2 linked regions of the Laspinema palackyanum D2c genome follow. The protein of the gene in region 2 binds, or shares a complex with, the protein of the main gene of each other region. Links are inferred from orthologs where the notes say so. Each region holds a gene or a part of one and is shown on either strand. Other genes may lie near its edges. The genes, in order: accD and accB.

What was found.
Region 1: the proteins of accB (region 2) and accD are in contact, whole or in part, in a solved structure (PDB 8UXZ), measured with the Escherichia coli proteins. The link is inferred for Laspinema palackyanum D2c from one-to-one orthologs.

The regions. Positions count from the first base shown.
Region 1 is NZ_JAMXFD010000035.1:17,739-32,890, forward strand. What follows is about bases 6,314-9,202. They hold accD (acetyl-CoA carboxylase, carboxyltransferase subunit beta), read right to left. Parts: upstream 8,276-9,202; coding sequence 7,352-8,275; downstream 6,314-7,351. Other genes in these bases: psbV (photosystem II cytochrome c-550), read right to left, coding at 6,314-6,428; NG795_RS25530 (hypothetical protein), read right to left, coding at 6,580-6,705; NG795_RS25535 (hypothetical protein), read right to left, coding at 6,719-7,012; NG795_RS25545 (putative signal transducing protein), read right to left, coding at 8,393-8,617; NG795_RS25550 (photosystem I assembly protein Ycf3), read left to right, coding at 8,880-9,202. In the rest of the region: NG795_RS25490 (Hsp70 family protein), read right to left, coding at 1-51; NG795_RS25495 (class I SAM-dependent methyltransferase), read right to left, coding at 695-1,645; NG795_RS25500 (rhomboid family intramembrane serine protease), read right to left, coding at 1,925-2,632; cytochrome c6 PetJ, read right to left, coding at 2,848-3,180; NG795_RS25510 (diguanylate cyclase), read left to right, coding at 3,529-5,094; photosystem II cytochrome PsbV2, read right to left, coding at 5,100-5,600; NG795_RS25520 (hypothetical protein), read right to left, coding at 5,701-5,865; more of psbV, read right to left, coding at 5,937-6,313; more of NG795_RS25550, read left to right, coding at 9,203-9,401; Asp-tRNA(Asn)/Glu-tRNA(Gln) amidotransferase subunit GatC, read left to right, coding at 9,518-9,799; NG795_RS25560 (hypothetical protein), read left to right, coding at 9,915-11,042; NG795_RS25565 (prepilin peptidase), read right to left, coding at 11,103-11,927; NG795_RS25570 (hypothetical protein), read right to left, coding at 12,082-12,336; RadC family protein, read right to left, coding at 13,033-13,764; NG795_RS25590 (metal-binding protein), read left to right, coding at 13,983-14,609; mazG (nucleoside triphosphate pyrophosphohydrolase), read left to right, coding at 14,777-15,152.
Region 2 is NZ_JAMXFD010000008.1:187,237-202,350, forward strand. Bases 11,804-14,654 are described here. They hold accB (acetyl-CoA carboxylase biotin carboxyl carrier protein), read right to left. Parts: upstream 13,584-14,654; coding sequence 13,023-13,583; downstream 11,804-13,022. Other genes in these bases: NG795_RS12575 (ArsR/SmtB family transcription factor), read right to left, coding at 12,521-12,874; NG795_RS12585 (hypothetical protein), read right to left, coding at 13,568-13,750; efp (elongation factor P), read right to left, coding at 13,784-14,344; NG795_RS12595 (peptidylprolyl isomerase), read left to right, coding at 14,539-14,654. Also shown: NG795_RS12530 (flotillin family protein), read right to left, coding at 1-876; NG795_RS12535 (NfeD family protein), read right to left, coding at 973-1,575; NG795_RS12540 (proline--tRNA ligase), read left to right, coding at 1,903-3,720; NG795_RS12545 (LmeA family phospholipid-binding protein), read left to right, coding at 3,996-4,787; NG795_RS12550 (HEAT repeat domain-containing protein), read left to right, coding at 4,990-7,314; NG795_RS12555 (LmeA family phospholipid-binding protein), read left to right, coding at 7,468-8,298; NG795_RS12560 (GerMN domain-containing protein), read left to right, coding at 8,586-9,239; NG795_RS12565 (Calx-beta domain-containing protein), read right to left, coding at 9,457-11,706; more of NG795_RS12595, read left to right, coding at 14,655-15,114. UniProt on the Escherichia coli protein: This protein is a component of the acetyl coenzyme A carboxylase complex; first, biotin carboxylase catalyzes the carboxylation of the carrier protein and then the transcarboxylase transfers the carboxyl group to form malonyl-CoA.

The sequences.
Region 1 (15,152 bases), on a different replicon or contig from region 2:
CCGATTGCCAACTCCTTTGAGTCGGAGTTTCTCAAAAAGATTGGAAACCAATCTGAGCAGGTTTTTGAAAAGATTACCCACAGGGTTTGGTGATTTTAATTTCATCTTAGATTTAGACATGAGGTATAAGTTGAGTTTAAATATCGCTAAGGTAAACTCCATCGGGACTCGTAAAACACCCTCTGACTATTTCACCTAGAGAATTCTGCCATCTTCCGCTTCAAGACTTCAGTAAACCCGGGATGACTGTTCTAAAAAGCCCCGAGTTTTCCCGTCCATCTAGTTAGCATTTCTGCTGCTGGATAATATTTGTATTCTCTGTGACGATATCCCTCGGGTCATGAATTTAGCTCGAACCCTAGAGAAACCGGGCGATGGAATCATGGCCCTGCGAATCCAACCTACACCCATCCCCGGAATCCAGTAATCACCTTTCATGTCACCCTTGCCCATTAAAATTGGTTAACAATTCGCGAGAGTCTGACCGGACAAACTCATTTTTCGATTCTAATCCAGGATTCCCTTGATGTCATCCCCTTGAGTCATCTATTTACCGAAAGTCAAGATAAACTGTCGCCACAAAATAATATTAAGAAATAATAAGAAACCCTGATAAATGCTTTATATCCCGTTTATCCCTCTTCACGGCATAGGCAAAGAGGGATTTTCGCCCTTGGAGGTTAGAATCCCAATTTTAATTGGATTTCCAAGCAATAATAGTGCGATGACGCGGATCCGTAGGCACTGTTATTTTATGGGTCAACCCTACGGCTTCTATTTCTGTTTCTAAATTTAAGGTATAGTATTCATCGGACCAAGGTTCTGTACTTTTCATTAAAGTGAAAAGCACCGGGGGCAAATTTTGAATGACGGGGGATTGAGGATTGTTATCTACCAACGCTAAATATCCCCCTTTTCGTAACAGACGAAAAGCTTCTTGGAAAATAGATTTAGTCGCTTGATGGGGTAATTCATGGGTAACAAATTGGAGGGTTATCAAGTCAAAACTTTCTGACGGTAAATTGGTGTTTTCGGCTTGTTCATGTAGCCATTGAGAAATTTCCTGATTGACATCAAGGGTTTGGGCGACGGCTAACATATAGGGAGATAAGTCTAAGCCGACAGTGCGAGGAGGTATGTCTTGCTTGTTTTTGTAATAACGATGTAGCGTTAACGTTGACAGACCAATTGAACAGCCGATATCGAGAATATCTGCCACTTTTTTCGGGCCATATTCTCCTAAAACTTGGTGAAAGCTACCGCGTAGCCGATGTTGTGCCACTTCCCAGCTTATTTGTTCTTTTGGCCATACTCTGAGGGCCATTGCGTAAGTAGCAGACTGGGCTTCAAATGCCGCGTCCCAACATAGATTACCGCGCTCATAGGCGTGAAAAGGGACTAAGTAATAGTCAGGATAGGTAATAGTTGGGTTCGTGAGTTTTGCGAGTAAATTTTTAGCTTCAGACTCTGCTAAATCCGAATAGTTTTTTCGCCAGGGAATGCCATTTTTTTCGGCGGTTTTGATAATAACCTGTCGGGCTTGTTGTTTCATTAGCCAATAAATAGGCTTGGTCTGAATCAAAAGGTTGACAAATTGGGAGAGGAGGTCACTGCCTGCCCAGTCTGGTTTAAGTTTTCCGGTCATTATACCAATAGCAAAAATTAGGACATTTTTTATTCTAAGTTGGGGAGGACACTTCTGCTCTTTTATTTTACTTGGGGAATAGAAAATAATATATATATTATGCAAACTGATTTCTCTTTTTATATAACAGAGAAGAGATCAGTTTAAAAAGGAGGGCGATCGCGATCGCCCTCCTTTTATAAATATTAAATTACGAACATTAAACCACGAACTACAGTTCAGAAACAACAGCAAGTCATGAGGATGAAAAGCTCTGAAAAGAAACTAACCGGGCAAGGGTTAGACCGATCGCCGGTTATCAAATAAGCCGAGCAATGGACCTAGCACTGTACCCACTACGAATCCCCCAGCGTGTGCCCAATAAGCAATTCCGCCACTTTCCATGCCGATGTTGGTTTGTTGAGATAGACCCGCTATACCATACAAGGCTTGCTGGACAAACCAAAACCCGAGAAAGAACACGGCCGGAATGCGGAAAGTAGTCAGGAAAAATCCCAAGGGAACGAGGGTGAGAATTTTGGATTTGGGATAGCGTAAGATGTAAGCCCCCATGACCCCAGCGATCGCCCCGGATGCACCCAATGAGGGAATAGTTGAATCCATCGAGAAAAACCACTGGGCTAATACCGCTATCGCTCCACAGGCTAAATAAAAGATGATATATTTTATATGCCCTAAGCAGTCCTCGACGTTATTGCCAAAAATCCACAGGAATAACATATTCCCACCGAGGTGCAACCAGCCCCCATGTAGAAACTGAGAACTAAATAAGGTAATCCACTCGGGAACCGTACTAGGGCTGGGTTGTCCGGCAAAGCTGGCACTCAGTTGTTGGGGAACAACGGCCCAATCTTGCAAGAATGCATCTAACTGTCCCTGCTGTTGTAAAGAAAGTTCGTAAAAAAAGACCAAAATATTAACGGCGATTAACCCATAAGTTACATAAGGGGTAATTTCCGTTGGCGTTTCATCATGTAAAGGAACCACAGATTTTATCTTGCTTTTTTCAAACGGTTTGGGACCAAGATAACAAATCTCAGGGCGATCGCCAAATAACCCGAGGCAGAGATCGCCGCAAAAAACCCCTCCGGCAGCCAGAGGGGTTTCGTCTTAAACAGGGCAGAAATTGCCGAAATCCGAAAGCCAAGGTGTCAATCGACTTTCAGAGCGATCGCCTCATCCCCAAGGATGAGTCAAACAATCTACCAGCCTTTTTCAGCTTGTTGGAGAACGTAGGTAGCGACATCTTCGATTTGATCGTCACTCAGACGGCCCCCAAAAGCAGGCATGGCATTCTTACCATTCTTGACCTGAGTCGTGATGGCGTCAATAGAATTCATGGCGTACTGATCGAGAGCATCTTTTTTCAGGGTTTTGTTAGCCATGATCACGTTATTGCCACCGGCATGACAAGCGGCACAGTTGGCGCTAAAAATTTTGGCACCATTGGCGGCATCTCCAGCGAAGGCGGGAGGCACGAAGGCAACAGTCAGGACGGCGATCGCCAACAAAACGATGGATAATAGTCGCTTCAAAGTAGTTCTCCTCTATTTAACTCAGAATTGTCAGTCAAAAAGTATTTTATCCCGGTTCGTTAACATCCAACGCGATATGCCCAATCGATTCGGTGATGTTTTTCGTAAATTCCCCAACCGAAGCGATCGCTAGACCCCCTAACCCTAGCCCCCATTTCCGTGACAACCCCGTTGAGCGTCTCGGGTAAAAACCTTTACAGTAGAGGCAAAGTCGGCAATTTAGCTCCCCTCCGACAGCCTCGGGAAGGGGTTCCCCCGGGAGGAACTCAACCCCTCGGTATTGTGCATTCGTCCTTTACACTAAAGGGTGATGGGGAGATTTAACAAAAAGATGTAGCTGTAATGTTTGTGTCTTCTCTTAGACAGGCGATCAATCCCCAACCCATCACCACCACGGCAGATACCAGTGTAGAAGCCGTGATCGCGCTGATGAGTCGGGCCAGAACCAGTGGTGTCCTCATCCTAGACTCTCAGCGAGGAAACGGGACTCAACGGGAGCAATTAATCGGGATTTTTACAGAACGGGATGTGGTCCGAATGATTGCAGCCTCTCAAAAATTTAAGGGAGTTGCGATCGCGGAGGTGATGACAAAAAATGTCCTCACCCTGACCGAATCCTTAACCGAGGATCAAGATATCGTCACCGTACTGACCCTATTTCGTCAACATCGAATTCGCCATCTGCCCGTATTTGATGTGAATGGAACCCTCATGGGTATCCTCACCCAACAGGGGATCCGTACCGTCCTCAAACCGATTGATTTCATGCGTCTGCGGCGAGTGGCGGAAGTGATGATCACTCGGGTGATTCATGCCCCAGTCTCGACCACGGTGATTAATATTGCCAAACTCATGGCAATTTATAACGTCAGTTGCGTCGTGATCGCTCAAGCGGATCATCAGGGATTAACTCCCCTGGATTCAAGCTGGGGGGTGTGGTCCGCAGATAGCTGTCAAATCAAACCCGTTCGTCCCGTGGGCATCATCACCGAACGGGATATGTTACAGTTCCGGAATCTTGAACTAGACCTAGAGCGCCTCAGAGCCTCGACGGTGATGAGTGCGCCCTTATTTCCGATCGCCCCGGTTGCTTCCTTGTGGGAAGCCCATCAGCAGATGCAACGGCGACGGGTGCATCGCTTAGTCGTGGTCGGAAATGAGGGGGAACTTGGGGGAATTATCACCCAAACCAGTTTATTGCAAGCCTTAGACCCGATGGAAATGTATGCAGAGATTGAGGTCTTACAGGAATTATTGCAACAATCGGAATCGGAACGCGAAGCCCTGCTCAAGCAACTGATTGCTCGGAATAAATTACTTGAATCTCTGGCCCTGACCGATGAGTTGACCGGATTACCCAACCGCAGGGCAATGGAACAGGCGCTGCCCCAAATGCTCCCCCATTCTGCGGCCCAGGAGAAGTCTGTCTATAGCGACTATATTTGCCTGTTTGCCATTGATGTGGATTTTTTTAAACGGGTGAATGATACTTATGGTCATCCCACCGGAGATGAAGTGCTCAAAGAAATTGCGGCGCGGTTGCAAAGACGGGCCCGGGCGAATAGTTGGTTTTATCGCTATGGGGGGGAGGAATTTATTTGTTTAACGGTGGGGATTGGACCGGAAACGGCTTGGGAATATGGGGAAGAGTTGCGAGAGGCGATCGCCCAGGAACCGTTCATCACTGCCGAGGAGGTAGAAATTCCCATAACCATTAGCATGGGTGGGGCGATCGCCCCACTTTCGGGGATAACCGCCGCCGGGGTCCAAATCGGACAAGACCCCCAGTCTTTACTAGAGTTTGCCGATCGCGCCTTATATCAAGCCAAACGAGAGGGCCGCAATCGAGTGCAGTTCTGTCCTTATTCGGAAATTCTCTGCAAATTCGACCCTAACCCTCTCGATGCCCAGTAATGGCATTAACCTGTAAAGTCTTTGGTCCCCCAACCCGGTGCTTTTTGAGCCGCCCGGATAATAAAGGCCGCCATGTTTTCCACCTGTTCCGTCGGCAGCCAAGTCTCCGAGACCTCTCGACACCAGTAGATGTCCTCGCTGCCGTCATAATTCATCGGGGTCCGCATATAAGCGACCAACCCTTCGAGATTATTCCGGGGGGGGGTTGCGCCGCTGAGGTCCTCTAGGGACAGAGAGACTGCCGGATAGGGCAAGGTTGCCCCTCCCACATGACAGTTCAGGCAATGTTGTTTAAATAACTCTTTGCCTTCATGCAAACCCTCCGGAGAAAATAAGCGGGTTTCTCCTTGCTGATTGATTTCGATGGGCACGGGCTCGGTTACCTGCAAATAGCGGCGCAAATAGAGGTCAATCGAGTCGGCCTGTGCCGGTAATGTGAAATTCATAAAACCCAGGCAGGTAACGACGATCGCCACCACTGAGCGGATTAAAAATTTTTGCAACATTAGCACTTGAGTTGGGGTGCGGTTTAATCGCGAATTCTGACCCTGGATTTCCACAGGTGATGAGTCGGGAATCCTTTAGGGGGGATAAGCACACTCAGGGTTAGAAACTCTCACTCCGACGCCGGTGCCACGGACAAGAGTTGGGTTCAAGGGTGAGCATAGAGCGTTTTGGGGTTTGGAGAATCCCGCTCTTGTCGATCGCCTCTCCTAGGGGAGAGGGAGTACCGATCGCTGATTTCCCAATCCCCAAAACGCCCTTTTGCACTTGAGTCCTTCCGTTACAACATCCGTGAGGCCCGGTCGAGTCTGAATGCAGTCTGTAACCGATGGTCCGATTTAGCGGTAGGCTTTACCACCACCCCATTGGATGCCTTGGATTTTAGGCTGAATGAGGATGTGTCCGGCGATCGCGAACAGATCGTCCTCGGTCAGATTTCTCATTTCGGCGAAAATATCCGCACTCTTAATGCTGGGGTGTAATTCGGAAATGTCCGTCTCCCCGTCATAGCTTGTCGGATTCTTCATGTAATCGATTAACCCTTCAATCGTATCTCGTCGAGGAGTGGCAAAGGCCAAATCTTCTTGGCTCAAACTCACGTTGAAGTCGGTTTTGGTCACCCCACCGGCATGGCATTTGGAGCAGGTATCGTTAAATACCCGTTTGCCTCGTTCAACTTGTTGCAAGCTCAAGACGATCGTCTCGCCACTGTCGTTTAAGGGTACGGTGCGGATCCCGCGATCGAGTTCCACTGCCGTGGCATTCCCGACAAATATTTGAAAGGTGAAGAATACAGTGGCTACAGCCAGCCAGATGCATCTTTTCAGCATGGTTTTCCTCAAAAAAAAGCGGATATGGTATTGAACGCTAAACACAGCTCAGGCTTTGATTAGCTCGGTTGCTCACGGGTTCGGAACTGCTCCTATGTCCATTGATTGCTTTCAAAATGCGTCATCCGCGCTCGGGTCAAGACTTGACAAGTTAGCGCGGTTGTGCATGATTTCGGCTCGATGTCAAGGATGTTTGTTCGCGATCGCCCGTTAAAAAGCCGAACTCGCCCGGGGTCCCGTCATTCGCCACTAATCTGGGTTCGAGTTGCGATCGCACGGTTTCAGCTCGCTCAGGAACATTCCAATTCGGAATTCTCCGGGGGATTATCGTGAATTTTACTCAAAATTGCCTTGGCATCCTCCAACGCCAGAAGGGTTTGAGGACTTTTATAAGCAATCGAGAGCTCATCGCACCACCGCAGGATCTCCTCAATCGGGAGATTATAGTCTTGAGCAATTTCCGAAATCGACAATTCGGCGAAACCCATAATTTTTGGCAGACAGGTCAACATTAAGCCATTTTCAATATCATTATCATGCCAGTAAGTGGCACTTTCTAAAAATTGCATTTTTGCTTCAAGCATGGATGATGCACTAATCTCTGGAGCACCCACCACCACTCGGGGAATCCTTCGGGAATTTTTCAATTCATTCTATCCCTGAGTCTCCCTACAATCTCTGATAAATTCCCTACAAATTAGGTATTTCTTACCTTTGACTTTTGCTTAATTTTATGCTTATCCTCGGTTTAAAATAGTTTTGTCCGTGGGAGCCTCTTGCACGAAAAGGACCATAGTAGGAATTGTAGGGTGGGCATTGCCCACCGAACAGTTATGTGGGCAATGCCCACCCTACAATTCCTATAAAGGGTTGATTCGCGAATCAACCCTACCCGATCTATGGCCTCATGATGGAACAGAGATCTAGTCGATCGCCGTGGTACTCAAGTGCATCGCATCCGGGAAGGGAATCCGATGAGACAACGGAGACTGGGGTTGATGCAGACAAATCAACTGAGCCAAAGTCTTCTTAATCTGAGTCCGAGGAACGATCGCATCCACAAACCCATGTTGCAGCAGGTCCTCTGCTGACTGAAAATCCTCCGGCAACTTCTCTCGCAGGGTTTGTTCAATCACCCGGCGTCCAGCAAACCCAATAGTCGCTTTGGGTTCAGCAATAATAATATCCCCCAACATCGCAAACGATGCCGTCACCCCCCCAGTGGTGGGATGGGTCAAAATTGGAATATACAGCAACTTGTTCTCCCGATGCCGTTCCAGAGCTCCGGAGATTTTCGCCATTTGCATCAGGGACAGCATCCCTTCTTGCATCCGCGCCCCCCCAGAAGCACAGATAATAATTAGGGGTAACCGTTCTCGGGTGGCCCGTTCAATCAGGCGGGTGAGTTTTTCCCCCACCACGGACCCCATGCTACCCCCCATAAATTTGAATTCCATCACCCCCAGGGCCACGGGTAAGCCATCCAGCTTGCCGAGTCCGGTTTTCACCGCATCTAAACAGCCGGTTTTGTCTTGATATTCCCGGAGGCGATCGCTGTAGGATTTGCGATCGCGGAATTTCAGAGCATCCACCGCTTGCAAATTCTCATCTAAAGGCATCCAAGTCGTGCCATCAATGAGTTGGTAAATCCGTTCTGATCCATCTACCCTCAGATGATGCCCGCATTCGAGACAAACCATCTGATTCCCTCGGAGGTCCTTCGTATAGGTCAAAACCCCACATTCCGGACATTTCGTCCATAGCCCATCGGCTATCTCTCGCTCTTGCCGCTCTTGGCTCATGGGGCCTGACTTGCGGCGATTTGCAAACCAATCAAATAGAGACATGAAAACGCTTAATCCCTTCTGTTTGTTACCGATTCAACTTCACGGCCTTTGATCAAAGAAGCCCAAACAAGAGTGCGATCGCTTCCTCTGCTGACGTTTCTCCACAACCTCTGTTGTTCAGAGTTCGGACCCAGGTTCCTCTTCTTCTGGGGGACTGAGTAACAACAACGCCGTCCACCGATCTTCTGGACGCACTTGCAAGGCGGTTGGACTCCCGGTTCCCAAATATGAAAGAATGCCTAAATCAATAATCCGAGTGGGAATCTCATGGGCCTCCAGCACCTGTTGCATGAACTCAGCCTCCCAGCGATGGCTGGTCGTTTTCACTGTGATCCAGGTCACAATAAACTGATCTTACCTAAGATTGTTTCCCGTTTCATTCTGAGGTCAGGCCCCAGAAACCCTATTTTACCGCTATTTTTGTTCAATTTTCCTACAGATTGGGCGAACTGGCACTAAAAAATCCTCTCCCTTGCTTTCTGTTTATTGAATCGGGCTCAACAAACTCAATTCTGAGCAAGCGGATGGAACCACAATGCCTACAATAGGATTAAAGAATCAGCCAATCGTCAAACTCTGTTAGCAATCTTAGACCGAAACCCCCATGCCCAGAACACAACGCAACGATAACTTCATCGACAAAACCTTTACCGTGGTAGCGGACATCATTTTAAAGATCCTACCCACGAATCAACAAGCGAAGGAAGCTTTCGCCTACTACCGCGACGGAATGTCGGCTCAAGCCGATGGGGAATATGCTGAAGCTTTAGACAACTATAACGAAGCCCTCACCCTGGAAGATGACCCCTACGATCGCAGTTATATTCTCTACAATATCGGCTTGATTCACACCAGCAATGGCGATCGGGACAAAGCTGTGGAATTTTACCATCAAGCACTGGAACTCAATCCCCGGATGCCCCAAGCTCTCAATAATATCGCGGTGATTTTGCATTACCAAGGGGATCAAGCCAAGGAAGCAGGAGACACCGAGGGAGCAGAGGAGTTATACGATCGCGCCGCAGACTACTGGAAACAAGCCATCCGTCAGGCTCCCAATAACTACATTGAGGCCCAAAACTGGCTCAAAACCACTGGACGTTCCACCATGGATGTGTTTTTCTAGTCTCTGGGTTCTTTCAACCTAAACTTTTTGCGGCGATCTCTCCGGTTTGATGCAGTTTTTCTTTCAAACAAAGGGCGATCGCCATCCACCCTCACCCTCACCCTCCCCATTTACCCATGATTGACCGAGAACAAATTCGCAAAGTCGCCCACCTCGCTCGTCTCGAACTCACCGAAGCAGAAGAGGAACAATTCACCACCCAAGTGGGCAGTATTTTAGAGTATTTCGAGCAGTTGAGCGAACTGGATACGGAGAATATCAAACCCACCACCCGGGCGATCGATGTCAGCAATGTCACTCGTCCCGATGAACTCCAACCCTTTACTGACCTTCAATCCATTATGAACGCTGCTCCTGATGTGGAAGGCGAATATTTTAAAGTGCCTAAGATTCTCTAGGGAAATTCATCCGCTATCCCCTTTATAAAACCCGCTTTCAAAATAGCCTGCTTTGGCAGGCTATTTTCTTGCAACTTCTTGATAGATTAAAAGCTTTAACCCTTATCTAACGACCATGAGCAGCTACCAATATTATGAATTCCAAGCCTTAGACCGTCCCTTGACCGAGAAAGAACAGGACTATATCCATACCCTGTCGAGTCGGGTTCAACTGAATCGGACACAAGCCATATTTCTCTACAATTATGGCGACTTTCGCGGACAACCGGAACAGCTTTTAGAAAAATGTTTTGATATCATGCTTTATACGGCGAACTGGGGGAGTCGCCAACTGATGTTTCGCTTGCCCAAATCTTTGATTAATCCTGTGGAGTTAGAACCCTATCAAGTCCCCGATGGTATTAATATTTCTACTACTGAACAGTCAGTTCTTATCGATATCAACATTTCTGATGAAGATTTGAATGGCTGGACCGATGGGGAAGGATTGCTCCCCCGGATGTTAGCCTTGCGCGATGATTTATTACAAGGGGATTACCGAGTTTTGTACTTAGGTTGGCTAAAGGCGGCAAAACTTTGTTATGACTTTGACCCAGACACTTGCATAGAACCCCCTATTCCGGCTAATTTACACCAGCTTTCCAAACCGTTAAAAGCCTTTGTCGAGTTTATTGAACTCGATCCCGATTTAATTGAGGCAGCGGCTCAACTGAGTCCGAAATCTGAAACAAAATCGGATTCTATTCAAGAACTACAGAAAAGAATTCCCCAGATTTCTGAACAGGAACGCAATGACTTTTTAGCGCGCTTGCTACAAGGAGAACTGAATCTCAACCGCAAACTCAGCCAGCGTTTACAATCTTTTTCCAAAAAGCCCACCTCTCAACCTTTGTCGGACTCACCAGGTCGCACGCTGTCTGAACTGCTCACCCTCGCTGTCCAATTAAACCAACTCCGGAAGCAGAAAGAAAAACAGGCTGTAAAACAGGAAAAAATTAAAAAGATTAAGGAACTAGCGCCTCGGGAATCTTACCTTTGGGAACAGGTCTTTCATGAAATTGGAACCAAGCAGGTCAAAGGTTACGATCGCGCCATTGTGCATCTGGTCAATTTACAGGACATCGCCGAATATCAAGGCAAATTGCCGGAGTTTCAAGCCCGAGTTCGCAAGATTCAGCAAGACTATAGCAACCTGCGTGGATTGATGTCTCGATTGCGAGAGTTTAAGCTTTGGCAAGATTAAATCAAAACCCCGTTTGAGGGGAGTTGGGAGTTTTTAAATACGAACTTTTCCCCTCTCCTCTTACTGCAACGGAAAAAATAGGTCAAGATAAGCGGATAAAATCGTTTCTCCCCACAAGGCGGCGATCGCTGCACCCAGAGCCAGAAAGGGTCCAAATGGCATGGGTTTACTGCGTTCCAGCCACCCCAAGGCGACTGCACCCCCTCCGATAAAGGCACCGGCAGCACAAGCAATAAAACCCCCTAGCAGCATCAATTTCCAGCCTAACCAAGCCCCCATCATCGCCGCGAGTTTGGCATCTCCAGCACCCATTGCGGTTTTTCCAAAGGCGATCGAACCGACAAAGGAAATGCTATCCAATACCCAAATCCCGAGCACTGCACCGAATATCCCCACCATCAACTGATGGGGAATTCCTTGGACATTGGCAGCGATCGCCCATCCGGTGACCATCTGAAACCCTAATCCCACCACCAATCCCGACTGGGTAAGTTTGTTCGGCAGGGTCATGGTATCTAAATCAATAATTGAAAGGGCCAATAACCAGCTAAAAAAGACCCAATACCCAATCATTTGCAGCGGGTTTTCCCAGGTGAACAATGCCACTATCATGAAGATGACAGCGGTTAAGGCTTCGATGATGGGATACCTGACGGAAATCGGACTTTTGCAGTGAGCGCAGCGACCCCGCAATCGCAACCACCCAAAGACGGGAACGTTCTCGGTTTTACCCAGTTTATGCAGGCAATGGGGACAGCGTGAAGGGGGCCACAGCAAGGATAAACCCGCAGGAATCCGGTACGCTACCACGTTGATAAAACTGCCGATGGAAGCACCCAAGGTTAAGGCGATTGCCACCGCCGCGATCGCAACAATCACATCCATGTGGTTTGTCATTGGTCATTGGTCATTGGTCAGTTGTGCTTTTTTTTATTCAAGTTCCAGGGTTAATTATTACTGATTAACAATAGGTAATCATCAGAATTTAATAAAAAGTCCGCACCTTATGGTGTCCGGTGATAATAATAGCTCATTCCCGCTAATAGAGTCCGGCTTCTAGCTGATCGAACGGCACAAAACATTCCGTCAGCAATAAAGCAGGCTTTTGGGTAAAAATGAGCTGACCTCGATAAGTAGAGCGATCAATAGCGACCCCGAGAGGACGCTGAATCCCATCGGGATGAACGTCTTTGTACGCTCGATAAAGCAACCTTGCCGCTTTGAGCAAAGTTGGGTCAAGCAACTGCGGGGAGGCGATCGGGCTATCGTCTTGGAGTTGTGGTGCAGCGTACATGAGCAAGCAACCTTAAATCGTAAAGTTTAAGTGGATACTGTAACAAGTTTGGTGCTGGTCATGGTTTGATTGTAGTCTACCCACTCTTAAACTGTGGCGATCGCTCTCTCAAAAATATCTATCTACAGAATGAAAATCATCAATCCTTAATCCTTTGTCCCCCTTCATGCAGGGTTTCACCCCTCAGTGAAACCGCCACCTTGCACCAAAAAACTGGGCTAATCTGCCAGTTGATTAATTGCGGGATTAGAGAATAAAGAAAGGTTGCACCGCTCACAAAACCAAGCAATTACAAGCCAGACCCATCGAGGAGTGGATTTATCAAACCAGATGGTTTCTTAGATTTTTTAGAGATTTTTAGACTTAATGAGTTGTTAGAGAGTAACCCTAGCTAAATTTGAAAATAGATCCCAGTATTATAAACTTTGGAGTGCGTTCTTTAGGGGTTCCCCCCTGCATCAGATCTTCCTCGCTACCCATTCCCGCTTCAACGGTAAAACTTCCCGGGGAGTCTTGGCCCGCGAGAAAAAAAGGTTTAAAAAATTAATGGGCGATACTGGATTCGAACCAGTGACCCCTTCCGTGTGAAGGAAGTGCGCTACCACTGTGCTAATCGCCCGCACGATTTCCTACAATAGCATGGCTTGCCCAAAATGCACAAGCCCTTTGCTAAAAAAAAATTTCCGGTCCCCAACCCTAATCCCCTTGGGGATATTCCTGCCATAATCCAGAGATTTTCCGCAAACTCTGGAAGTCGCCATTCCCCAAAATCAGATGATCCAGTAGAGGAATTTGCAACAATTGTGCCGCTTGCAATAACTGGCGGGTGAGTTGAATGTCTTCCGGACTGGGTTCTAAACTCCCCGAGGGGTGATTGTGGGAAATAATTGCACGGGTGGCACCATGTCGCAAGACTTCTCGAAAAATCTCTCGGGGATGGGCGAGGGTTTCTGTTGCGGTGCCAATGGTGAGCAGTTTAGTCCCAATCAGGCGATTTTTCACATCCAGCAGCAATAACGCAAATCGTTCTTGGGATTGCCACATCAATTCATGAGACAGGGCCGCTGCTGCTGCCTCGGGACTATCGATTTCTTTGCGTTCGGGGGGCCTGGAATAAAAGGTGCGCTTGCCGAGTTCGATCGCCGCTAAAATTGTGGTGGCTTTTGCGGGTCCCACTCCGGGAATTTCCATCAGTTCCTGGGGGGACATCTCCCGCAAAACTTCCAGGGGGTCCCGCTGATTCTCGCCCAGTTTCTGTAAAATGTACTGGCCAAGTCCCACAGCGGACAATTTTCCCGGTCCTTGTCCCGTCCCTAAAAGCATGGCAATCAGTTCGGCAGTGGCCAGACTTTTCGGACCATAAGCGATCAATCGCTCTCGGGGACGCTCATTGAGGGGGATATCTGCAATTCTGAGGCAATAGGTCATGGACCAACCCAAAACTCATTCCTCGCGAGTTTATCATAACCCTGAGTCATGAACCAAGCGATCGCCCCGAGGGTTGCCTTTGGTTTCATAACATTTCACAATGGGCGATACTGGATTCGAACCAGTGACATCCTGCTTGTAAGGCAGGCGCTCTACCACTGAGCTAAACGCCCTTTTTTCCCGACGGATCACATCATAACACAGTTTTTGGAAATTTCATGCCATCTGGTCGAACTCATGACGAAATTACTTTGTGGAGCTTACCCTTGGTGGCAGGAGGGACTTATGCACAGACCCGCAGCAGCAGTCTGACGCTGATTGTTGCCGGTGGGTTTTTGTTTAGTGGACTGATGTTTGGCCCGGATTTGGATATCTATTCTCAGCAGTTTCAGCGCTGGGGGTGGTTGCGGTGGATCTGGCTGCCTTATCAACAGAGTTTACATCATCGCTCATTTTTGTCTCATGGGCCATTGGTGGGGACGGCATTGCGGATCCTCTATTTGGGGATTTGGATCGGGGCGATCGCCTTTGGAGTCGTCCTCGTGGGGGATTCCCTGGGACTGTTTACTTGGAATCCGCCAATGGCATCCGCGGCGATCGCCCGCACCCTCAAACAGCACCCAATGGAAGGAATCGCCCTCTTCCTCGGATTAGAATTGGGGGCCATGAGTCATTCCCTCAGTGATTGGATCGGATCCGCTTACAAGCGATTCAAAAAATATGGATGGTCTGCTATTTTTAATCCAAGCAAAAAACCCCGAACTCCCACCAAAAAACGCATCAAGCGTCACGCCTCCTCGGGCAACACTCGCCCCCAACCCATATCCACCAAGCGCAAATCTTAATTCTCATGGCTGTTTTAAATTCAACCTCTACAATAATCAGTAAATTTATTGGCTGATTCTGGAGAGATTACCCCTTGCATTTGTTCACAAGGGGGAATGATGTCCCCAGTTTGCAATCTTAAGATCGGCTCAATCATTCCCTTGTCGTTACCCACCTATTCCCTTAAATGTCAACTCCTGAAACTCCCAAACTAGCCCTCTCTAATTCTTCGGCATTACCCGCATTGGAAAAATTAATCCAGGTGGTGGCTCAATTGCGATCGCCTCAAGGGGGATGTCCCTGGGATTTAGCCCAAACCCCCGAAAGTTTAATTCCCTACATTATTGAAGAAGCCTACGAAGTGGTTGATGCAATTAAAAGTGGGGATAAACAAGCCATTGCTGAAGAGTTAGGGGATTTATTATTACAAGTCGTCTTGCAATCGCAAATTGCTAGGGAAGTCAACCAGTTTAGTCTGGCTGAAGTCGCAGAGGGCATTGCGGAAAAACTGATTCGCCGACATCCTCATGTCTTTGGGGATGTCGAGGTGAGTAGCGTTGAAG
Region 2 (15,114 bases):
TTTTTCCTCGATCGCCATCCTTGCCAGGGTTTTGGCGACTTCAGACTCTTGCTCACTTTGCGCTTCTACAGCTTCGGCTTCAGCCACCGCATTGGATTCGGCAATTTCCGCATCCCGGACGATCGCGGCAATTTGGCGGCGTCCGATGGAACTGAGGTAGTCTACATCATCGGAGACACTTTGAATTTTTAAGGTATCAATTTCTAATCCCAGCCGTTGCAAATCATCCTGGACATCATCAGTAATTCGTTCCGCAAATCGCAGGCGATCTTCGTTGAGTTCTTCAGGGGTTAAGGTCGCAACAACACCCCGCAAATTGCCTTCTAAGGTTTCGCGGGCGACCCGGACAATTTCCGTGCGATCGCGGTCCAGAAAGCGTTCAATCGCATTGCCGACGATTTCTGGATTGCTGGAAATTTTCACATTAGCGATGGCTTGAATATTCAACGGCGTTCCCCCTTTCGCATAGGCATTTTTCACCTCCACTGGCACCGGCATCGTGGTCAAATCCATCCGCTTAACCGTTTCTAAAATGGGGATACAAATGGTGCGATGGCGGGTGACTCGATAGCCTAATTCATGGCCTTCTTTAGTTTTCCGTTTCAAACCCGATAAAATTAAAATCTCATTAGGTTTACAGATACATAAAATTTTATTTAAAATCCACAAAAATATCAAAAACCCCAAAATTGATAAACCAATCGTCCCGCCGATAGTAATTAATCGATCGGTTGTAGTCGCTTGAGGAGTAGCGGGGGATGGATCAACTTGAGCAATTTGGAGGGTGGAGAATTCCTTCTGGGGTTTGCGGGCGATCGCCACTCCAGAATCGGCGGGTTTGGGAGTTGAGACAGAGCCTTGAACAATCCGTTGCATAGCGTTGGCTTCCTTTCAGATTGAGTAAACTAAAGAATGTTCTTCGAGTATTCTGTAAAGCTTAGAGAAAATTGCGCCCTTCTTTATCTCGGCGATTTATTGGGGTTGGAGTAACTCATTGGAGTCTTCCGACACCACCCACAGACGATTGTTTTTCAGACCCACAATCAAAACTCGGTCTCCTTTATTAAAAGACCTTGACTCATCAGTAAAGGCCATAAATTCCACATTGGACCCTTTAATATTCACGCGGACCTTGCCTTTGCTTTCACAATTGAAAGGCAGGAGGACCGTCGCTGAGAGTCCGACTAAATCACTAGAACGGGTGAGACTATTAGCATAACGTTGGCTGAGACTTCGGAGACTCCACACCATCGTACTGCCACAAAAAATTCCCATTCCCGCCGCAATTTTGGCAACCAGCTCGGGAGCCATTTCAGGGCGTAGCCAATTTAAAAACAGTCCAGTTAATCCAAAAAAACAACTCCCGAAGGTCCAAAATTTTAGACTAAAGAACGGCAAAATGAACATCCGCTTTAGCCAACTTCCCCGTTTGAACTGGTTCAACTTCTGAGAGTGATCAGAAATTTCTAGGTCCGCATCAAAGGCTACCCCGAAATCTGCACCGTCGAGTCCTCCAATCGCCGCGAACAGGATAAAAAGACCCCCAATGCCGAAACAAAAAAGATAAATAGGCATGATTTTAATAGCCTCGTCTGCATATCAAGGGTTCAGACTCTATTAATTGTCGCAAAAAAAACTCCTAACGTCCAGTTTTGTTACGAAAATTTGTGATAGGGAGGATTGCCACTGCGGTGACAACAACCGCCCTCCCCCGGAAGTGACGGGAAGCGGGGACCGCCGACAACATCCCAACCGAGGGACTGAGGCAATTTCCGCAGCCTCTGGTATCCTGGAGTTGGCCTCAAATCCGGAGAAGTTGCCGGAATCGCGCCGGAGTTGTCGGAAATCGCCCCACTTTTTCTGAGATAATAATCTGCCTACCTCTAAAATAAGGAAACCGTGATGCGCTTATCACAAATGCTGTTTGTTACCCTCCGTGAAGACCCCGCAGAAGCGGAAATTCCCAGTCATAAACTCCTGTTAAGGGCCGGTTATATCCGGCGGATTGCCAGTGGGGTTTATGCTTATTTGCCTTTGATGTGGCGGGTTCTCAAAAAAGTCTCCAATATTGTCCGCGAGGAAATGGACGCCACAGGTGCTCAAGAATGTCTGTTGCCGCAACTCCAACCAGCAGAGTTATGGCAAGAGTCAGGACGGTGGGAGACTTACACCAAGGCAGAAGGAATTATGTTTGCCCTCACCGATCGCCAGGAACGAGAAATGGGTTTAGGACCGACCCATGAAGAAGTGATCACCGCCATCGCCCGGGATATGATTCGGTCTTATCGTCAACTTCCCCTCCATTTGTATCAAATTCAAACTAAATTTCGCGATGAAATTCGTCCCCGTTTTGGATTAATGCGCGGACGAGAATTCATTATGAAAGATGGCTATTCTTTCCATACAGACGAAGCCAGTTTACAGAAAACTTATGCGGATATGGACTGGGCGTATAGCAATATGTTTCGCCGTTGTGGCTTAGAATTTCGCGCAGTTCAAGCGGATTCTGGGGCCATTGGTGGGGCGGCATCCCAGGAATTTATGATTTTGGCAGAAGCGGGAGAGGATGAAGTTCTTTATACCGAAGATGGTAAATATGCCGCCAACGTAGAAAAAGCCACCTCCTTACCTGCCGATGCGAAACCCAGTGCTTTTGTTCTCTATGAAAAACGAGAAACTCCCAATACCAACACCATTGATAAACTCTGTCAATTCCTCAACTGTTCCCCCACGGAAGTGGTTAAAAATATCATTTACCGCGTGGTCTATGACAATGGGAGAATGGTGTTGGTCTTGGTGAGTATTCGGGGCGACCTACAAGTGAACGAGGTGAAACTTTATAATGCCTTAAGCCAACTCGCCCCCAATTATGGCGGAAATGCGATTATTGCCCTGGATATTCCTTCGGAACAAGTCCAACAACAATTAACCCTCAAACCCTTACCTATCGGATATATTGGTCCAGATTTAGCGGATAATTATATCACACCGGCAGAACATTTGCAACCGGAGTTTTTAAGATTTGCCGATCGCACTGTGGTGGAGTTAAAGAATTTTGTCACCGGGGCCAATGAGACCGGCTATCATGTTGTCGGTGCCAATTGGGGGGAACAGTTTCCTTTAAGCGATCGCATCGTCGATTTACGCAAATCCCAAGCAGGCGATCGGGCGGTTCATAACCCCAGTCAACTCCTCAAAAGTGCCAGAGGCATCGAAGTCGGGCACATCTTCCAACTTGGGACTAAATATTCTCAAGCCTTGGGGGCAACCTATACCAATGAACAAGGGGATAGCGTCCCCTTAGTAATGGGATGTTATGGCGTAGGAGTCTCCCGATTAGCTCAGGCTGCCGTAGAGCAATCTTATGATAAAGATGGCATCATTTGGCCCGTGGCCATTGCTCCCTATCATGCCATTATTTGCATTCCCAATATTTCCGATGCTGAACAGGTGGAAGTCGCAGAAAACCTCTACAAGGAACTCAATGCCGTCGGCATCGAAACCCTCTTAGATGACCGGGAAGAACGGGCGGGAGTCAAATTTAAAGATGCTGATTTAGTAGGAATTCCCTATCGAATTGTGACGGGTCGGTCTCTCAAAGCCGGTAAAGTAGAAGTCGTTGAACGCGCTACTAAAACTTCCCATGAAATTTCCATCTCTGAAGTTGCAGCGACCCTCAAAACATGGATTGATGAAGCTTTGTCTTCGGCGGTTAGGTAACCTGAGCAAGGGTGCTTTAAAAGTTGTTTCCGAGATTAGCTGACCAACCCTAATCCTTGGCAAAAATAGGGAGAATCTCCTAAATGGGAGCATCTTGCTCCCTAACCCTTTGCCATAATTAGGGAAAACCCACCGAAGGAGGGGGAGCATCTTGCTCCCTACTGCTTTGCCGGAAGAAAAATGCTCCCACTCCTGAATTTTACTGCAATCATACAGGATTCAGACTCGCGATAGAAACCTCGATACCCGATGCTTCCCTCTCTCATCAAACCCGAATGGAATTTTTCACCCTTCTGCTCACCAGTCTGTTTACTTTAGTCTCTCCTGCGGGGATTGCCTTAGATACTTTAGCCGAACAAAATATTCGCGATCGCCTCTTTGCAGCAGAAGAACTCGAAGTCCGCATTGATAACACCCCCAGTTATCAATTACTCGAGGGAAAGGTCGATCGCCTGCGAATTGCGGGCCGGGGATTATCATTAATCCCAGGGTTAAGACTTGATAGTTTAGAAATAGAAACCGACGCCATTGATGTCAACCCTAGAGAGTTCGGACGAGGTTCCGGAAATAGCCCCATCCGGGGATTACAAAAACCGTTACAGGCAGCAGTTCGAGTTTCGGTAACCGAGGCCGATATCAATACCGCCTTGCAGTCCCCGGAACTTTATAATCAAATGCAAACTCTAGCCTTGAGCTTATTTGATTCTCCCTTAATTCAACAAATTGCCACCCGTTATACCCTAGTTAATCGGCAAGTTACTTTTTTACCCAATAACCGAATCCGATTCCAATCTCAAATTCAAGAACGGGGATATAATGATTTCCTAACCTTAACCGTAGAAACCGGCATCAATATCATTGAGGGTCAACAATTACAACTCCTTTCCCCCGCTGTGTGGGTGAACGATCGCCCAGCACCCCGACGATTAGTCACGGGACTCTTAGATTTAACCCGCCGGTTTAATTTACAGCGCTTAGAAAATCGAGGTCTGCGATCGCGGGTTTTGCAATTTAACCTCACCCCAGTCGGGGCAGAAATTGCCCTATTTGTGGCACTCAACCCTTAGACTAGAGCGGAAAGACCAACCCCCGACGTCCCCTGTGGTGAATGTCTCCGGGACTCCTCGGCTTTGTCTGCTCAAAGCACTCCCGTGTGAGTTACCACCCTAACCGAGGAATCCTAGTGGTGTGCCTCCACAGACAAGGGGCAGATATTCAGATAGACTGAGCTAGAGGAGTATTGAAAATGGTATGGATGTGGGGGACAGTATGAACGCCGAACGGTTTGCTTTTAAGCTGATTGTGGAAAAAACTGAAAATTGGGGAGAAGATCCCGTAACCCTACCGGACAATCTACCTCGTTCTGAGGCGGGGGAAAAAGCCCTCAGTGAATTTTTGCAAGTGATGCAGCTTGAACTAGAGGATGCTCGCTTAGAGGAGTCGCAGGTGCAGGAGTACCGGGAACCCCTAACGCAATTCGTCTTGCAACCGTTGGTACAGGAAACCCTGTTAGGAGTTTTTGACAAAGACTGCAAAACTATCTCTACAGAGACTTTAGGGCAAACCTGGACTCAGCTCAATTTGAAGGCCCTCCCCCAAGGGTTTAATTGGGAAGCCGTAGCGCGAATCTATTTCAAACAAATTAAAGCCTTTGTTCACGCCAGAGAATTAGTCGATCGCCTGCTGAACTCCAACGGAGAAGATGCACTCACCCTGGATGACATCAAACGGGATGTATTCCTGCAACATCTGTTTGATGAACCCTGGCATGAAGTGATGCGGCAAATCGTCAGGATGATTCCGCCGGAATTGGCGGCAGAATTACTCGATTCTCTGATAGAAAACCAAGTCGAACCCTCGAACTTTACTCACTTATTTGTAGCGGCAGAATGTCTGGCGGTTTTGCCCGAGCGCACCGCATTGACATCCACAGCGAATCAACTGCGCGATCGCCTGCAATCCTTAACCCAATATCCGGAAGTGGATGAACTCATCCTCACCCGCCTGCGCGCCATTTCCACCCTGGCGCGAGTCTGGAAAACGGACCCGGATACCCTTCCCTGGTTACAATCTTTAGCCGAATCCCCCGTTGCCGAAACTATCCGCATGAGTGCGGTGGATGAAATCGCCCTCTGTTGGAAAGAACGCCCAGAGATTCTCTCCTGGCTCAAAACCTTAGCACAATCGTCCGTTGCTGAAATTACCCGGGTGAGTGCGGTGCGATCGCTGGCGACTCACTACCGCCAGGACCCGGAGATTCTCCCCCTGCTCAAAACCTTAGCCCAAAGCGATCGCTATTGGCTGGTCCGGGAGGCGGCATTAGAAGAGTTGGCCGAGGGATGGCACGATGATCCCCAGACCTTTTCCCTGATTGCGGCGATCGCTCAATCCGATTCCGAGGCCGATGTGAGAGAGGCGGCCGTAGAAGAACTCGCCAGAGGTTGGAGTCACGACCAGGAAACTGCTGCCTTAATTGGCACTTTAGCCGAGTCTGATGAAGATTGGCACGTCAGAATTGCCGCCATGCAGCAGTTTGCGATCGCCTGGTATGACAAGGCATCCACCCTAGGTTGGCTAAGAACTCGTGCCCTTTGTGATCCCGATTGGCACGTCAGAATTGCTGCCATGCAGCAGATTGCTACCGGCTGGTTTGATGACCCCGAAACCGTCGCCTGGTTGCGCGATCGTATTGTTTCTGATGACACCTGGCAGGTGCGCGTTGCTGCCTTACAACTGGCGGCAGCTTGGTTTGAAGACCCGAAAACCTTACCGATTCTCAAAGAAATCGCCTCCTCAGACCGCGATCGCCGGGTCCGGGAAGCCGCAGTGCACGAGTTTACTCGCACTTGGAAGGATGACCCGGAACTGTTACCGATTCTCAAATCCCGCGCGACTCAGGACGAACATTGGCAGGTGCGCGTCGCTGCCTTACAGCAACTGGCGACGGGATGGTATGACGACCCGGAAACTTTACCGATTCTCAAGATACAAGCGGTCAATGATCAGTCTTCTGATGTGAGAATGACTACCTTGCGAGAACTGGCTTCCGGGTGGTTTGATGACCCCGAAACCTTGCCCATTTTGAAAAGTCGGGCTACCTCGGATCAAGGGTGGGATGTGAGAATTGTTGCCCTGCGAGAATTGGCAACGGGTTGGAAGGAACATTCGGAAACTTGGAGCATTGTCAAAAGCCGCGCTCAATCCGATGACAATTGGGCCGTGCGTCTGGCCGGGGCGATCGAGTTAGTGACCCACTGGCCCCAAAACCCGGAAACGTTGGAGATTGTCAAAGCCCGGGCTTGTACCGATGAGGATTCGTTTGTGAGACTCTCGGCCCTGCAACAGCTCGTTAAGGGGGGATGGGATGATGCTGCTGTATTTGCCGTTTTGTGCGATCGCGCCGTCAATGATCCGTTTGTGCCGTTACAAGATGGTGCGCTCAATCCTCGACTTACGGCCCTAGAAGCCATCGTCCAGTATTATGGGGATCACCCAGAAACTCTCCCCTTAATCCGCGATCGGGCCCAATCCGACCCCGATGAAAAAGTGCGGGCCTTTGCTCAATCCATCTTAGGCACCCCGGGCCCAAACTAGAGAGAGTATTTCTGGCTTACCCCTTGACAAAAATCCTCTTTTACCCATTAGGTTAACAGCGATCGGTCCCAAGCTCGTCAGGGGTGACCGGCCAGACTGATCCCTCCTGACGAGTTTCCCCCCGGACTTAGCCTAATTCGTTAACAACAAATTATGGAATTATTGACCCTCGTTTTAACCGGAATTCTCACCTTAGTGTCCCCCGTTGGGGTGACCTTTGATAATATCGCCGAGAGAGATATTCGCGAGGCCCTCCATGATGCCGAACAGTTGGAAGTCCGACTGGATAATGCCCCAAACTACTCGCTACTTAGGGGCAATATCCAACGGTTACGCTTTGCGGGGCGGGGATTGTACGTCACGCCGGAGCTTCGCATCGATACGGTGGAAATCGAAAGCGACCCGATCGCCGTCGATATTAACCGTCTCAACCAAGAAGACCGCCGCTCAATCCCGCGCTTTCTCCGGGAACCCTTACAAGGGGCGATGCGCGTAGTCATCACCGAGGCCGACCTCAACCGCGCCTTGCGATCGCCCGCTGCCGCTGAACCCCTGCGAGAACTCGGCATCGGGATCACCCGCACCAATGACCCGGAGGCCCAAAGGGACCCCCAACGCTTTCAAATTGTCAACCCCGAGGTGGAATTTTTAGCCAATAATCGAGTGCGCTTCCAGTTAGAAATTGCCGATCGCCGGGATAATGAATCCGTGCAAATCGTTGTAGAGACCGGATTAGCCTCAATTAATGGGGCAAGAATCCAAGCCATCAACCCGACCATCTGGATTAACAATGAAGAGGCCCCTCCTCAGTTGATTACAATTTTCTCCCGAATCCTCGATCGCGCCCTAGACCTCAGAAAATATGAAGACCGAGGATTATTTGCCCGGTTTTTAAAATTTGAACTGAGTCCCGATCTCCTAGAAGTTGCCGCCTTTATTCGCATCGATCAGCCCGATGCGTTGTCGGTCTTGACTCGCGAGTAAGTTTTCGGGAAATTTAGCCGATTCCCTTGTAGTTTCTTGCCAAGGTCTACCGCCATCTTTAATTTTTTAATAAAGATGTAGCTATTTGTTCTTAAGGCATTGGCGATCGCCAATTAACCCGATGAGCGGCTCAGGGCTGGGAAGAATTCAGGGATGAGAACAGGTGATCCCCCGTACTGGATACCAAGGGAACCCTCAGAGGACTGAAACATCCGCTCAGTTCAAAACCCCAAAATCCGCCTTTCTTATTAGTGAATATTGTTTAACCGTTGAGGAGAACTTTTGATATGCAAAATGGACAAACTCGCCGCATTCCCCTGGGTGTTATTGCCACCCTCTGTGCTGTCGTTGTCGCCGCAGGAGGTGGAACCGCTTGGTGGGCCGTGAATTCTCAAAAGGATCTCACTCTCAATGGCATGAATCCCGTTCCCACCCAACCCAGGGACCCCGGGGTAAATATCCCAGTCACCCAGGATCCGAATTTAACTCCTCCCACAGCGCTCAATCCCATCGAGCAATCGGTGCAAATTTATGTGGTCCAAGATAACGGGACCCAATTTGAATTGGCCTCTGTCCCGGTCTCCGTGCAGGCAACGGAAGAACCCGAGGCGGTGTTAAAAGCTGCCTTTGATCGCTTGGTCACTCAACCGCCCAATGGCGCTGGCTTTAGCGCAATTCCCCCGGGTACCCAAGTGCTGAATGTAGAGGTCAAGGAGAATGGCATCTATGTTAACCTCTCCCCTGAATTTACCTCCGGGGGTGGCAGTAGCTCGATGACGGCTAGATTAGGGCAGGTAGTTTATACGGCGACCACCTTGGATCCGAATGCCTCGGTCTGGATTTCCGTAGACGGGGAACCGTTGGAAGTCTTGGGGGGTGAAGGGTTAGATATTCCTCTGCCGATTACCCGCACTATTTTTGAGTCCGAGTTTCCGCTGTAATTTATTGTCCTTGTCAACAGCATGGACCCCCCAAGTCTCCTCAATTCACAGGGGCTTGGGGGGTCAATTTGTAGGGGATAAAACCTACATTCCCCAGGTTAGATCGCGCTCTAACGGATTAAGGGTTTTAACGCCCTAACGCTTATGGAGTCAAAACTTCAGGCTTCAAAAACCTAAAAATATATTGAGAATAAAGATAGAGCTGCGGAATGGGAGTTTAAAACAAATAGACCTCTCCAGGGTCAGAGCCAAAGATCCAACCTGGAGCGGCGATCGCCATGCTGTCACCGATCCCAGTCACTGCAGCGCCAAACCCTTCGGTTCGCTCTGGAAAAGGATTTCTGAACGTGGTGACCAGTTCCCCAGTAGTGCCATCAAACAGATAGGCGGATCCCTCGTTCGTGGTACTTGGATTAACTCCAGGAGCGCCAATCAGGAAATTATCTGCGATCGCCGCTACGGAAGTCCCAAACCCCTCGTAGCTTTCTGATGAGGGGTTAGAAAAGCTCAGGAGCATCTCCCCGGTACTGCCATCGATTAAATAGGCTGCTCCCGAAAACAAATCAGCTCCCTCCGCACCTACTAAAATCCTGTTACCCACTGGTGCTAAAGAGACACCAAAGGCATCACTCTGATTGGGAGCCGGACTGTTAAAGGTTTGGAGCAATGCTCCCGTTGCCGGATCCAAGAGATAGACCCGACCGGAATTAAAGCCATTCCCATCATCAAACGGTGCAGCAATTAAAGCATTATTACCCAGTGCTGCCACTTCCTGACCAAATCCATCTAAACTATAAGGCTCTGGATTTAAGAAAGTTTGGAGGAGATTACCACTGGGATCGAATAGATACGCGGCACCACTTCCGGATTGATTACCACTGGCAACCCCACCGTCACCAATCAATAGATTATTGCCTATAAACGCCACAGAGAACCCAAAGGAATCCCCAGGATTCGGAGATGGCGATCGCAGGGTTTGCACCACTGCTCCTGTATCCACGTCAAACAGGTAAGCAATTCCTGAACCTAGACCACCCGTTGCATCCCTGGGGGCCCCAATGAGTACAAGGTTACCCTGGGCTGCAATCGAGATTCCGAAGCGATCCCCCACGCTAGAAGTCGGACTGTTGAAGGTTTGTAACAGTTCTCCTGTGGTTCCATCAAACCAATAAACCACCCCAGGAACAGCATTCGGGCTATTCTTGCCCGGTGCGCCAATGAAAAGGTTCTGACCCAATGGGACCAGTTCTGCACCAAAATTATCCCCTGGGGTGGGGTTAGGGTTCCGAAAGGTCAATTTCGGTAACTGGGTATCGTCATCAATAATGTCTAGAACGGCTGTATTTTGAATTCCGATGACTGCTTCGCCCGTGGGATTAAGTAACGTTAAATAAAGGCTTTCAGTCGATTCTAATTGCGGATCGTTAACAATGGGAATTGTCACCGTTTTCTGGGTTTCTCCCGGTGCAAAATTAATTAAGACAGGCGTATTGTCGTAATCCTCTAGGGCGATCGCCTCATTACTAGACGCGGAAATCGTCACCCCTACGGTTCCCTCCCCACCATTGCGGGTTACTGTCACTGCCGCTTCAGTCGTGCCATCCTCATTAACGCTAAAATTGCTGTCGCTAAAATTTAGGGTTGCCAAATTGATAAAATCTTCTGCATCCAGAGTGCCGAGGTCAACAGACTGCAATACGGCTAAAAACTGCCCATTGGATTTATCTCGAAGCAGGACATCTGAACTATTATTTTCCGTTCCTTGAATCAATTCAAGGTCAGTAAATGTTAGACCTTCAATGAGAGCAATTTTATCGATACCATCGGTAAAATCTGTAATCACATCGGCAGAGGCGATCGCTGTCCCACCCAGATTTTTTCTTAGGAAAAAGGTATCATTGCCTTCAGCGCCGGTTAACGTATCGATCCCAATATCCCCATAAAGGCGATCGTCGCCTAATCCTCCCATCACTAAGTCATTGTCTTTACCCCCGCGTAGGATATCATTTCCAGCACCACCGATTACCGTATCATTTCCTCGGTTGCCATTTAGTTCATCTGCACCTTCACCCCCATCCAAACTATCTTCACCCGCCAGTCCTAACAGGGTGTCATTACCCAGTTCGCCCCCTAGGAAATCACTGCCATCACCCCCAAAATTGGCTTCAGGTCCTTGATCTCCAATCAGAAAATCGTTGCCATCTCCTCCGAACAACGTATCATTACCCAGATCGCCGAAACAGGTATCGTCTCCCAGGGTTCCAAAGAGGCGATCGCCGTCTTTGCCTCCGCGCACAATATCATTGCCATTTCCGCCAAAAACTGTATCGTTTCCCTGATTTCCATTCAGGCGATCGTCCCCGTCAAAACCTTCGAGGATGTCATCTCCAGAAAACCCCAAAATAGAGTCAATTTCTGGGGTTCCTGTCAAGGTATCATTTTTGTCACTGCCCAATAGAGGAGCCATATTTTAATTTCATAGGTTTGCGCATTAATTTAGCGATCAGCTAGACTGTTGATTTTTCCGGTCAAATGATAAAAATCTTAAACCAACATTCCGTAGGTTAAGTTAAAGAAGTAAATAATATTTCCGGCAGGAGGCTCCCACAACCTGAAGTATCCATTGCCGTTCCTCGGTTAAATCGGTAATTTGTTGACATCCATTAAGGGTCAGGAGATGAATCGATTAAAAGCATTGGAAAACCCATCTTAAAGTTGGAGTGGCGGTGGGGTTACCCAATTGGTTATTAATCGACTTTTTGGCCTGTGCTAGTGCTGACGTTGTGTAAGATTTCTGCGTTAACTCCTTCTTTTTCCGCAGCAGCTAGGGCAATTTAAACAAACAGTTGAGTCAGTCCCGCTTTATAGAGGACGTCGAGAACTCTCCCAAGTCGGTCATCATTGAGATGCTCTGGAGTGATCTCTTCGTACAAGAGGTGTTCTGTCGCTTTTCCCTCGAAGAACTTCTCAAATAGGTACAACGGAGCGCTCACCAAGCCTAACCCGTTGATAATCATGGCTTTGATTATGATTCCGGCACTCACGAGTTCTAGGGGGTGGCTCCCTAGCACCTGATTGATGATTTCTACCAGTCCAACCCGATGTAGGATGCCTGCTACTATGCCCAAGTGGTTAATATCTGGTCCTCTAACGGAAGATGCTATACCTGTCATACTTTTAAAAGTATTCGCCCTGTGCTATTTTACCTGCGGAATGTAGGTTTCATCCGGATTCCAGTTTTCAAAGCAAAAACCCACAACCTGAAGGGTGTGGGTTTTTGCTTATCGTTTTCCATGCAAGCTCAAAGAGCGGAATTGACGCGCTTGTTCTTCAATCCGCTCGGCAAGGCGATCGCACACGAGATTACACAGCTCGAAAATCAGCGGATCTTCCACACGATAATAAGCCGAAGTGCCTTCCGTGCGACGACTGAGGATTCCCGCTTGCAGCATAACTTTCAGATGTTTAGAGACATTCGCCTGACTGGTGGAGGTGGCATCCACTAACTCTTGTACACATTTTTCACCATTTCTGAGTAAGTTTAAGAGCTTCAAGCGCATGGGCTCACTCAAAATACTGAAATATTCCGCCACTTGTTGCAATACCTCTGGGGGTAAGGGTTGCGCTCGTTTCATGGCTGGTCCTAAAGAATTACCCATATTTATATGGTCCTATTGTAACAGTAAACCGATTTATGACAATTAAGTAATTAAAGGGAGTGAACTCAAGAGTCGATTGTCTTGAGAGCAAGGCAATCGACTCACTCATGGAGGCGGGAAAACATTACTCGGGGCTAATCCGCATTAAAGGCTGACCGTATTCTACCGGAGTGCCATTTTCGACCAAAATTTCCACCACTTGTCCGGAAACCTCAGCCTCGATTTCATTCATCAACTTCATCGCCTCAATGATGCAGACGGTTTGGCCGAGTTTGATGCGATCGCCCACGGCGACAAATGGCGGTTCATCAGGAGAGGGAGAGCGATAGAAGGTCCCCACCATTGGGGAAATGACCTCCAAAAACTTGCGATCGTTCGTCACTGGAGCCGGAGCAGCGACACTGGGACCTCCAGGAGCATTCCCCTCCGTCGGCCCAGGGGTCCCCGACGAGGTAGGGGCTGTCGGAATAGCAGGCTTAACCGGGGGACTTGAAGGGGCGATCGCCCCAGTTCCCTCAGTCGCCAGGATCAACCCCGGATCAACCGGGATCCCCACCCGCTCGGCAATTAACCTATCCTTGCGTAGGGTCAGCTCAAAATCGCCACTTTTTAAAATCAGCTCAGAAATATCCGTTCCATTGAAAGCCCCAAGCAGCTCACTCAGTTGGCTTAAATCCAGTTGCACAGTTTCTTTGACCCCGTAAAATCAACGTTATTCTTCTCTAGTTTTTCCCCATCGAGCCCAAGGGAGGGCGATCGCCTCGGTTTCCCCGGGATAAACCCACCGCGATCGCCCTCCAAGGCAGCCCAGGAGAGGGAATAAACACCACTCTCCGGAGTGCAAAGACGCACGAGGACTGACCGCTAGTCGGTAAGCGCGAAACTCTATGATTCTCGGCCCAGATAGGAATCGTTGCGGGTATCGATTTTAATCCGTTCACCGATCGTTATGAACAAGGGAACCATCACCTCAGCCCCAGTTTCCACCGTCGCGGGTTTAGTTCCACCCGTTGCGGTATCCCCTTTGATGCCCGGATCGGTTTGTGTCACTTCCAAAACGACCGAGTTGGGCAGTTCAACTTCCAGCACTTGTTCGCCCCAACGGACGACGTTTACTTCCATCCCTTCCTTGAGATACTTGACGCGATCGCCAATTTGCTGTTCACTCAAACGGGTCTCTTCATAGCTTCCCATATCCATAAACACTAACTGTTCACCTTCTCTATAGGTGTACTGCATCGTATTTTTTTCTAACGTCGCTTGTGGCACGCTCTCTGCCGCACGAAACGTGCGCTCAATCACACTGCCATTCTGGACATTCTTTAATTTCGTGCGAACAAAGGCCGAGCCTTTACCGGGTTTGACATGGAGGAATTCAACCACCCGCCACACAACCCCATCTAATTCAATTGTGACGCCGGTGCGAAAGTCGTTACTGGAAATCATGAATCTTTATTCGTGGAGAATAATCGGGATTTTATTTTACCGCGAATTCTCCCCTTCAATGGTATTGGATCAAATTCCCACTTTCCGATCCCCTCCCATCCGGACCCAGAAATTCCCCGAGATGCCCCTGTGCAACTTCCCCCAGTATGGGAAGATTGATCCATGCCGATTAAAAAGGATTCAGAGATATATTGATGCTGGCTTCAAGTCAAAAAATTACAAATTTATGGCAACGCGGCCTCAAAGCCGCTTTAATGGTCGTGCTAATGACCAGTCTCTCCCTGGGATTAAGCTCCGCTTGGTGGGATGGCGGCGACAGTTCCACCCCCAACCGCACCAGCGTACTCCCCCAAGGAAATGCCATCACCGATGGTAAAGCCCTCTTACGATATGCCTTACCCATTGAAAATTCAGCAATTCGCGAGGCCCAAAGTAGTTTAGAAGATATCTCCCAGCAACTGCGGGGCAAACGCTGGAGTCCCATAACCAGTGATATCACCAAAGCTGCCGGAATTTTTACCAATCGCGAGGCGGATATCTTGAAGGATATTCCCGAATCGCAACAAGCGAATGCGAGTGCTATCCTCGCCCAAATTAAAGAGGAAATTGGCACCTTGCGATCATCCGTCGAGGTTCAGGATAAACCCGCTACCCAGGATGGGCGCGATCGCCTCCTGGATTTAGTCGGCCAACTCGAAGAAATGATGGTCGCCGAATTCCCTTATCAAGTCCCCGCAGAATACAGCCATCTGCCTCAACTTCTGGGCCGC